One region of the Specibacter sp. AOP5-B1-6 genome, then DNA from elsewhere that is predicted to be linked to it. Evidence: riboswitches for the same ligand, from Rfam matches in the RefSeq annotation. Region 1 holds a riboswitch; the other holds the start of a gene.

Evidence for each region. A riboswitch is a leader RNA that binds a small molecule or an ion and turns the genes downstream of it on or off. The one in region 1 is predicted to bind cyclic di-AMP.
Region 2: linked by a shared signal. The riboswitch ahead of ACT3TS_RS04865 (transglycosylase) and the one ahead of ACT3TS_RS07600 (NlpC/P60 family protein) in region 1 are both predicted to bind cyclic di-AMP.

What each region holds. Positions count from the first base shown of each region.
Region 1 is NZ_JBQSVT010000011.1:48,232-52,437, reverse strand. It holds gene ACT3TS_RS07605 (MDR family MFS transporter) at 1-858, shown strand, start outside; gene ACT3TS_RS07600 (NlpC/P60 family protein) at 1,051-1,896, opposite strand; cyclic di-AMP (ydaO/yuaA leader) riboswitch at 1,901-2,106, opposite strand; gene ACT3TS_RS07595 (M23 family metallopeptidase) at 2,249-3,064, opposite strand; cyclic di-AMP (ydaO/yuaA leader) riboswitch at 3,069-3,287, opposite strand; gene ACT3TS_RS07590 (metal-dependent transcriptional regulator) at 3,428-4,123, opposite strand.
Region 2 is NZ_JBQSVT010000007.1:7,303-11,508, forward strand. It holds gene ACT3TS_RS04855 (MFS transporter) at 1-1,274, opposite strand, end outside; gene ACT3TS_RS04860 (MarR family winged helix-turn-helix transcriptional regulator) at 1,275-1,829, opposite strand; cyclic di-AMP (ydaO/yuaA leader) riboswitch at 2,041-2,236, shown strand; gene ACT3TS_RS04865 (transglycosylase) at 2,240-2,998, shown strand; gene ACT3TS_RS04870 (formylglycine-generating enzyme family protein) at 2,956-3,489, shown strand; gene ACT3TS_RS04875 (SUMF1/EgtB/PvdO family nonheme iron enzyme) at 3,486-3,827, shown strand; gene upp (uracil phosphoribosyltransferase) at 3,995-4,206, opposite strand, start outside.

The DNA of each region.
Region 1 (4,206 bases):
CTTGCCGCGCTGCTGTTTGTGCTGGTTGAACACCGTGCCCAGCACCCGATCATGTCGCTGCACCTGTTCAAGGACCGCAACTTCAACCTCACAACCGCTGCCGGGCTGATCACGGGCATCGCCATGTTCGGCACGCTCGCCTACCTGCCCACCTACCTGCAAATGGTGACCGGCGCCAACGCCACCCAGGCCGGCTTCCTCATGATCCCGATGATGGCGGGCTTGCTGGTGACCTCGATCGGCTCAGGGCAGCTGGTGAGCAGGACCGGCCGGTACAAGTGGCTGCCCATCACCGGCATGTTCATTGTGGCAGTTGCGCTGGTGCTGCTCTCAAGCATGACCCCCACCATGCCTGTCTGGGTCATCTGCGCCTACCTGGCCATCATGGGCATCGGGCTTGGCACGTCGATGCAGATCCTGGTGTTGATTGTGCAAAACCAGTTCCCCATTTCCCAGGTGGGCATGGCCACGGCATCCAACAACTACTTCCGCCAGATCGGGGCATCACTGGGCTCCGCCGTGGTGGGCAGCTTGTTTGCACACCGCCTGACGAGCATCCTGGCGGAACGGCTGGCAGGCACCGGCGGTTCCGGCGGGCAGGGCGCCGGGGCCGTCAACTCGCTCACACCCGAAATTGTCCGCCAACTGCCCGAACAGCTGCGCGGGATTGTGATCGGCGCCTACAACGACGCCCTGACACCCATCTTTGTGTACATGGTTCCGCTGCTGGTGCTGGCCGGGATCCTGCTGCTCTTCGTGAAGGAGATCCCGCTGGCCACCACCATCGACCGCGGACCGTCACAGCCCGAATCCGGGCGACAGGAGCCGGCGCAACCCGAGCGCAGCGACGGCGCGTAGAACCACCGGCGGAGCGTGTCCGCCCTCCGCTGCAAAGGCAACTGGGGCCGTCGTCGTACTTTGCCGGAAAGCCGCACCGTGGCACACCAGCGCCGACTGGCCCGGGCGTCAGGTTTGGGCCGAATGGAAGTCCACACCCGTTAAACGAATGAACCCCGTCCGAAGACGGGGTTCATTGGGTAAAAACGTTCTTTAGTGACCCATCGCAATGAAAACGGGACCTGAACCGACGTTGACGGAGAAGACTGCGGTTGTGCCGCCTTCCCATCCACCGTGTACGGCCTGGCCGTCGCCAATGTAGACAGCGATGTGGGCCAGGCCCGCGCCGCCGTCGGCGTAGTAAATCAAGTCACCGGGCTGTGCTTCGGCCTGTGAAACCGTGCGGCCCAAGCTCATGTAGCCAGCGGGCCAGTCGTGGAAGTTGATTCCAGCGGCAGCCAAAGAGTTGCTGGCAAGTGCGGTGCAATCCTGGGCAACGCCAAGCTGGGCCAGTGCGGCGCTGGCGATGGTTGCGCCAATTCCGCTCTGGGTTGCCGGTGCGGGTGCAGCTTCAGGAGTGCTGGTGGTTACAGTCGGAGCAGGTGCTGCTGCCGGTGCTTCTTCAACGACGGGTGCTGCTTCAGCAACCGGCGCTTCTTCAACAACGGGCGCTGCTTCAACGGCTTCAACAGCCGGCTCAACAGCAACTTCACTGCTCTGTGCCTCTACAACTGCCGGCGCTTCAACTACAGGAGCCGGGGTGGAGGTGATGGCGGGGGTGGCGAATGAGATCTTCACCGTGGATGCTGCCGTGATTACGGAAGCAAGTTCCGTGTTCAGGTTCAGCGTGGTGGCACCGTCAGAAGCGCGCTCCACTGTGGGAGTAGCCGCATTTGCTGCGATACCGGATGTCAGCACCAGTCCGGAGGCTGCTGCGATTACTGCGGCCTGACGACCAACCCCGCCGGCATTGGAACTGACGGCTTTCGTGAGGGTGGAGATCGGGCTGGTCTTAACAACCTCGGCGCGGTGGCGCCCAAGGGCAGTGTTTGAAGCCAAGAAGGATTCCTCTCCCAAAGCCTGCGAGGTAAGCTGTCGGATTCGGATGGGAGTCACCCGGCCGCTCCACGTTGGCACACCGAAAGAATTTCTTCTTTCCTGCGTTGAACGCTTCGCGGCTTCACCCCTAGGACTTTTGCTTGACGCGCAGTCCGATTATTGGTTCCCCCGCCCCTGCCAGACGATTGATACGAACGGACCATGAGTAGTGGCAGAGCTAGGCAATCAACCCATGGGCGCCAGCTTGATTCGAAGTTGGCGCGATTACGACGGTACAACAGATTTTTGGCAATGTCACGTTCAGGTCACGGTCCTGTGACTAACTCGTAACTAAAAGTCGCCTGTGGAGGAATTAAAGCCAGCCCAGGGGATCGACGGTTTCGTCATTGACGATGACCTCAAAGTGCAGGTGCGGGCCGGTCGAGGCGCCTGTGGAGCCGCTGAGGCCCACCACGTCGCCGCGTTCGACCTTGTCGCCAACCTTGACGGAGTTGCTGCTCATGTGGTTGTAGGACGTTGAGAGCCCGTTGCCGTGGTCCACGACCACACGGTTGCCGCCACCGTACTGGTGCCAGCCCGAGAAGGTGACAGTTCCGCCGGCGGCCGCAAGCACGTCAGTGCCGCTCGCAATGGCGAAGTCCTGGCCCGTGTGCTGCTCGTCAACCTGACCCGTGATGGGGCTGATGCGTCCGCCGAACGGCGAACTTGGCACCAGGTTCTCCAGCGGGGCTCCGAGAGTCCCCTTGGCAGCCTGCGGGGCGACGTCGGAGGCGTTGACCTTCAAGGTTTCCTTGAGCCGGCCATCGGGGTTCAATGCGCTGCCAACCTCAGGGGCGGCGAAGGCGATGGGGATTTCCGCCCCGGCCGTCACGGCAGGCTCCGCTTCCACAGATGCCGCTGTTGCGGTCTCAATGTGCTGCGTGTCAATGGCCTGTGTGGACGGCAGCGTGACTGCCAGGACCAGGCCTGTCGCGGCCATGGCCACGCCAACCTTCTGGCCGGCTCCGCTGGCAACACCTGCACGCAGCAGCTGGGCCACTGAAATGTTTGATGGTGAGCTGATTCGCTCTGCAGCAATGGCTGCACGGCGGCTTCCCGGCAGGGATGCAAGCTCATGAGTTACCGGCGACGACGCCCGACGGCGTCCCCGCTGTTTAACTTCTGACACTAATTACCTCTCTATAAAGCACCTGCGAAGTTAGCTGTCGGATTCGGATCAGAGAGTCATGCTGTTGATCCGGCCCAAGCTCTTGGCACACATCTGGCCATGGCACAGTCCAATGGATTGGGCCAGTCAGGTGTGTTGCGTTTCGAGTGTGGGCTTCACCCCAAGGCAGACTGTACGTCTGCCGAATGTGGTTCCCCCGCCCCTGCCTTAGTGATTACTGTCCATTGTTGCGAAGGCAAGGTTCGGTGTCGCAAAATGGTAACGCTTTGGTTACGGCGTCAGAATATTACTATACGGTACAAGCGGTAAACGTAACAATTCCGTTACCGAGATTGTCAATAGTGATTGGTCACAGTGGAAACTCTAACTCATGGCGACAAACACATGTGAGGCGACCTCAGGCGGGAGCTCCAGCGCCCCTTCGATGTCCGGGACGCGGACGGAAATGTACTCCCCCACCTGCGCCAGGGAAATCCTGGCGCCGGGCCGCAGGCCGCCTTCATCTAGCTGGAGCAGCAGTTCCGGCTCCACCTGGATGCGTTCGGAGAGCCTGTGAATGACAACCTCCTGGCCGGGTGAATACGTGGCCATGGCATCGACGAGCGTGACCAGCCCCGCCGCAAAAACGGGAGCAATCTCACCTCCGAGCTCTTCAAGCCCCGGAATCGGGTTCCCGTACGGTGACTCGTTGGGCCTGCCCAGCAGGTCGAACAAACGCTGTTCAACCCTTTCGCTCATCACATGCTCCCAGCGGCAGGCTTCTTCGTGGACATACGCCCAGTCAAGGCCAATGACATCGGCAAGCAGCCGTTCAGCCAGCCGGTGCTTGCGCATGACGCGGGTGGCCTTGTCCCGTCCGGCAGGGGTCAGTTCCAAATGCCTGTCACCGGAAACTATGACCAGGCCGTCGCGTTCCATGCGTCCAATGGTTTGGGAGACTGTGGGGCCGGAGTGGTGCAGGCGCTCGGCAATGCGCGCCCGCAAGGCCACGATGTTCTCTTCTTCCAACTCCAGGATTGTCCGCAAATACATTTCCGTCGTGTCAATCAGATCAGCCACGTCAGCATCCTCCTGTTATTGGGCAAGTTTGGGGCAAGGACTTTCGTGTCTACGTTAGCCTGATTGCAACGATCCCGGGAATC
Region 2 (4,206 bases), on a different contig from region 1:
TAACCGGCCGAGCGACGCAGCCCCGGCACCATCGCGAACGGGCGCACGGCCCTGATCTGGTCCCGCAGCCTGACGTTGTTGCGCCTGTTCATCATGACCAGGGCGGCCAGACCGGCGAGCACGGCAACCACCGCGGCCATGCCGAGCGACCAGCGGGCACCAAATTCGGTGGCAATCCAGCCCACCAGCGGCGCGCCAATGGGCGTCCCGCCCTGCAGGACCACCATGTAGACAGCCAGCACCCGCCCCCGCATGGCCGAGTCCGTGGTCAGTTGCACCGTGGTGTTGCATGCGTTCATGAACGTCAGCGACGCCAGCCCCACGGGCACGAGCGCAATGGCGTACAGGACAAAGCTCGGCATAAAGGCTGCCACGCCCACAGTCACGCCGAACGCCAGGGCGCCGCCCACAATATAAAGCATGCGCATCGTCTTGCGGCGCGCGGCCAGCAGGGCCGCCGCCAGCGTGCCGATCGCCATCACCGAGCCAAGCAGCCCGTACTCCCCCGGCCCCAGATTGAAAACCGTGGTGGCCATCAGCGCATTGGTGATCTGGAAGTTCATCCCGAAAGTGCCCACAATAAAGACCAGCACCATGATCATCATCAGGTCCGGGCGCTGGCGGATGTAGCGCAGGCCCTCGCGTATCTGCCCCTTGGCCCGGGGGACACGCACAGCAGGAGCCAGCTCGTGGGGGCGCATCCGCCACAGGGAAAAGATCACGGCCACGAAGCTGGCCCCGTTGATCAGGAAGGCCGGACCGGTTCCCACCAGGGCAATGACAAGACCTGCCACGCCCGGGCCGGCAAGGCGGGCCAGGTTGAAGGAGGCGCTGTTAAGGGCGACGGCGTTGGGCACGTCCTCCTTGGCGACGACTTCGGAGACAAACGCCTGCCGCGACGGGGCGTCAAAGGCGCTGGCCACTCCCAGCAGGAGTGCCAGCACATACACATGCCACAGCTCCACTGTCCCCGTAACGACGAGGATGCCCAGCAGGAAAGCACAAATTCCCATGCCGGTCTGCGTGACAAGGAGGAGCTTGCGCTTGTTGACCCTGTCACCCAGCAGCCCGGCATAGGGGCCCAGGAAAATGATCGGCAGGAACTGCAGTCCCGTGGTGATGCCTGCGGCGGTGCCCGAGTTGTTGGTCAGGACGGTCAGCACCAGCCAGTCCTGGGCCACACGCTGCATCCACGTGCCGATGTTGGAAACAAGGGCCCCCGTTACCCAGAGCCGGTAGTTGAAAACCTTGAGCGCCCGGAACATTGAACTCATCTATGCGCTCATCTCCTGCAGAATCAGTGCCGCCTCGTGGAGGGTGGCGCGTTCCTGCGGGGTCAGGGCCGACACCCTCTGCGCCAGCCACGCCGTCCGCTTGGACCGGGCACGCAGCAGGGTGGCGGCCCCGGACTCGGAGATCTGCACCAGCACCTGGCGTTTGTCCTGCGGGTTTTCCTCTCGACTGACAAATGCGGCCTCCGCCAGGGCATTGACGATCCGGGTCATGGACGGGGCCTGGATCTGCTCACGGGCGGCGAGCTGGCCCACCGTCTGTGGACCGCCCATGATGGCGGCAAGGACCGAATACTGCCCGGGGCTGATCTCCCCGGTGGCGGCTTCCGCGCGCAGCCTTCGCGAGGTGCGCATGACAGCCACCCGCAGCTCCGCCGCCAGCGGCCCGGCACCAATCCCCTTCGCTGCCTTGCGCCCCGCGCTGCCACCCGGAGGCGGCCCGGCGCCCGGCCCCGGCGCAACAGGGGCATCGGCAGCTGAGCCGGGGGACGACGTCGTGCGTTGCGTGGAAGTTTTTGCCGGTGAATGTTCGGCCATGGGTGCTCAGCTGCCTCAGAAAATGTTTTGTGTGCTCAGCTTCCAATCCTAGATCGTTAGCATTGCTAAGTAAATGGCCGGAGGTGACTCGTCGGTCACGGCACTACAAAGGTTGTTACCAAAATGTGACATGGGGTCTCGTTTCCGTTACTCTGTCTAAAGTGCCCACAGAACCGTCCTTGGTTCCCGGCATCGATGGACGGTTCGCCGAGCTCTGCCGCCGCCCATTTCCATCCATTGACCATGGCAGAGACGGGGGACCCAATCTTTATGGGCCCTTCCTACATGGAAGCCCTTGGGGTTAAGCCGGCGCAGTGAAGGCAGCAGTGATTTTGCTGCCGGGATCTGTGCGGCCGGATTCTCTAGTCCGTTCCCGACAGCTCACCTCGCAGGCGTAGAGAGGCCCACTCATGTCTGCTGCACCGCAGCGCGGCCGTCGCCGCGCCGAACCAGAGCGCCGTCCATCGATTTTTGGGCTTGCGTCCACCCGCACGGGATCACCTGCGGGAGCACGCGCCCGGACCCGGGCCGCCGGTCCGTCCGGTGCAGTCTCCGCCGTCACCACCACGGCCAAGTGCATGGCCGCAGTGGCGGTCCTTGGCGCACTCGTGGCCGGCGGTGCCGTCGCCCAGCAGGTGGGAACACAGCAGGCCGCCGGCGCAAACCCGGGCAGCCTCGTTTCTGCCGCCAGCACCACAGCACCGGCAGTGTCGGCCCCGCTTGACGCGCCGATCAGCTTTTCCGGCCCCAGCATCACGTCGAGCACAAAGCCGGCGGACGCAGCCCTCAAGGCCGAATCGAACGACGTCAAGGCCGATGCCACCACGACTGCTGCAGCTTCGAAGGCAGCTCCCTCCGGCGACAATCCTGCCGCCGCCCAGGCCTATGCCGCCGGCCAGCTGAGCTCCTTCGGCTGGGGCGCGGACCAGATGAGCTGCCTCACCCAGCTGTGGCAGCGCGAATCCGAGTGGCTCACCTCGGCCGAAAACGCCTCCAGCGGCGCCTATGGCATCGCCCAGTCGCTTCCCGCAAGCAAAATGGAAGCCACCGGCAGCGACTGGAGCACCAACTACGAGACGCAGATCCGCTGGGGCATGGGCTACATCCAGCAACGCTATGGCTCACCGTGCGGCGCCTGGGGACACTCAAACTCAGTGGGCTGGTACTAAAACTGGCGGCTGAGGCGTCGCAGGCAGCGCCTGTCCTGCTGCCCATTCTGGGCGGCACCCTCACCATGCCCGACGCCCGCACCGGCACGGCCCGCGACGTCGAGCTGCTGCCCTTCCACTTGGCACGCACCCAAATCACCCGGGCCAACTGGCACGCGGTGATGGACGACGCCGGGACCCCGCCCATGCTTTCCCGCGTCCCCATGCATCCCCTCACCTGGTTTGACGCTGTCCGGTGGTGCAATGCCGCTTCGCAGCTGGCGGGCTGCACCCCTGCCTACGCGCTCAGCGGCCGGGAGGTTGCCTGGGACGTCAACGCCGATGGCTACCGCCTGCCCACCGAGGCCGAGTGGGAGTGGGCGGCCAGGGCAGGAAGCTCTTCGCCGACGTACGGGCCCCTGGCGGAGATTGCCTGGACGGCGTTCGATGCCGTCGACGGGCCCAGGATGTTGCCCTCAAGACCCCCAACAGCCATGGCTTGTTCGACATGATTGGCAACGTCTGGGAGTGGTGCTGGAATTACGCGGATACCGCCCGCTACGGGGACTACAGAAGTTTGCGCGGCGCCGGCTGGGACGATCGGCAGTGGAGCGCCCGCGCGTCCGTGCGCCGGGGCAGTGCACCCGATGCCGTACTCGAAGATGTGGGATTCAGGGTGGCCCGTGGGGTTGTCGGAGTGCCTGACGCTGCTCAGGGCTGCTCGGCCGCAGGGGCGCCGGCCGCAGGCCGTTCGGCTGCAGCCCAAGGCTGGTCGGCTGCGGCTGACCGGCAACGGGCCGACATCAAGGGCCCGCTGCCCATGGGCTGGACACCCCTGCGCGGCCTGTAGCCCACACTTGAAGCCGCTTCCGCAGCTGCCTCAGCAGCTGAAAACGGGCTCAGCCGGCGGACCTTGTTCCAATCTGCGCTGAACTCGTGGCGGGTGTGCCGCATAACAGTGTCATGCGGCACACCCAGCTTGAGTTTTACTCAGATTGGGACAAACAGAAGGCGTTGTTAGTCCACGATGCCGTAGAGGCGGTCTCCGGCGTCGCCCAGGCCGGGAACAATGTACGAGTTTTCGTCGAGGCCTTCGTCAATTGAAGCAAGGACCACGTGCACGTTGTCGCGTCCGCCGTGGGCGGCTTCCAACTTGGCCAGTCCCTCAGGGGCTGCGAGCAGGCAGATGCAGGTGACGTCGGCGGCGCCGCGGTCAAAGAGGAACTTGA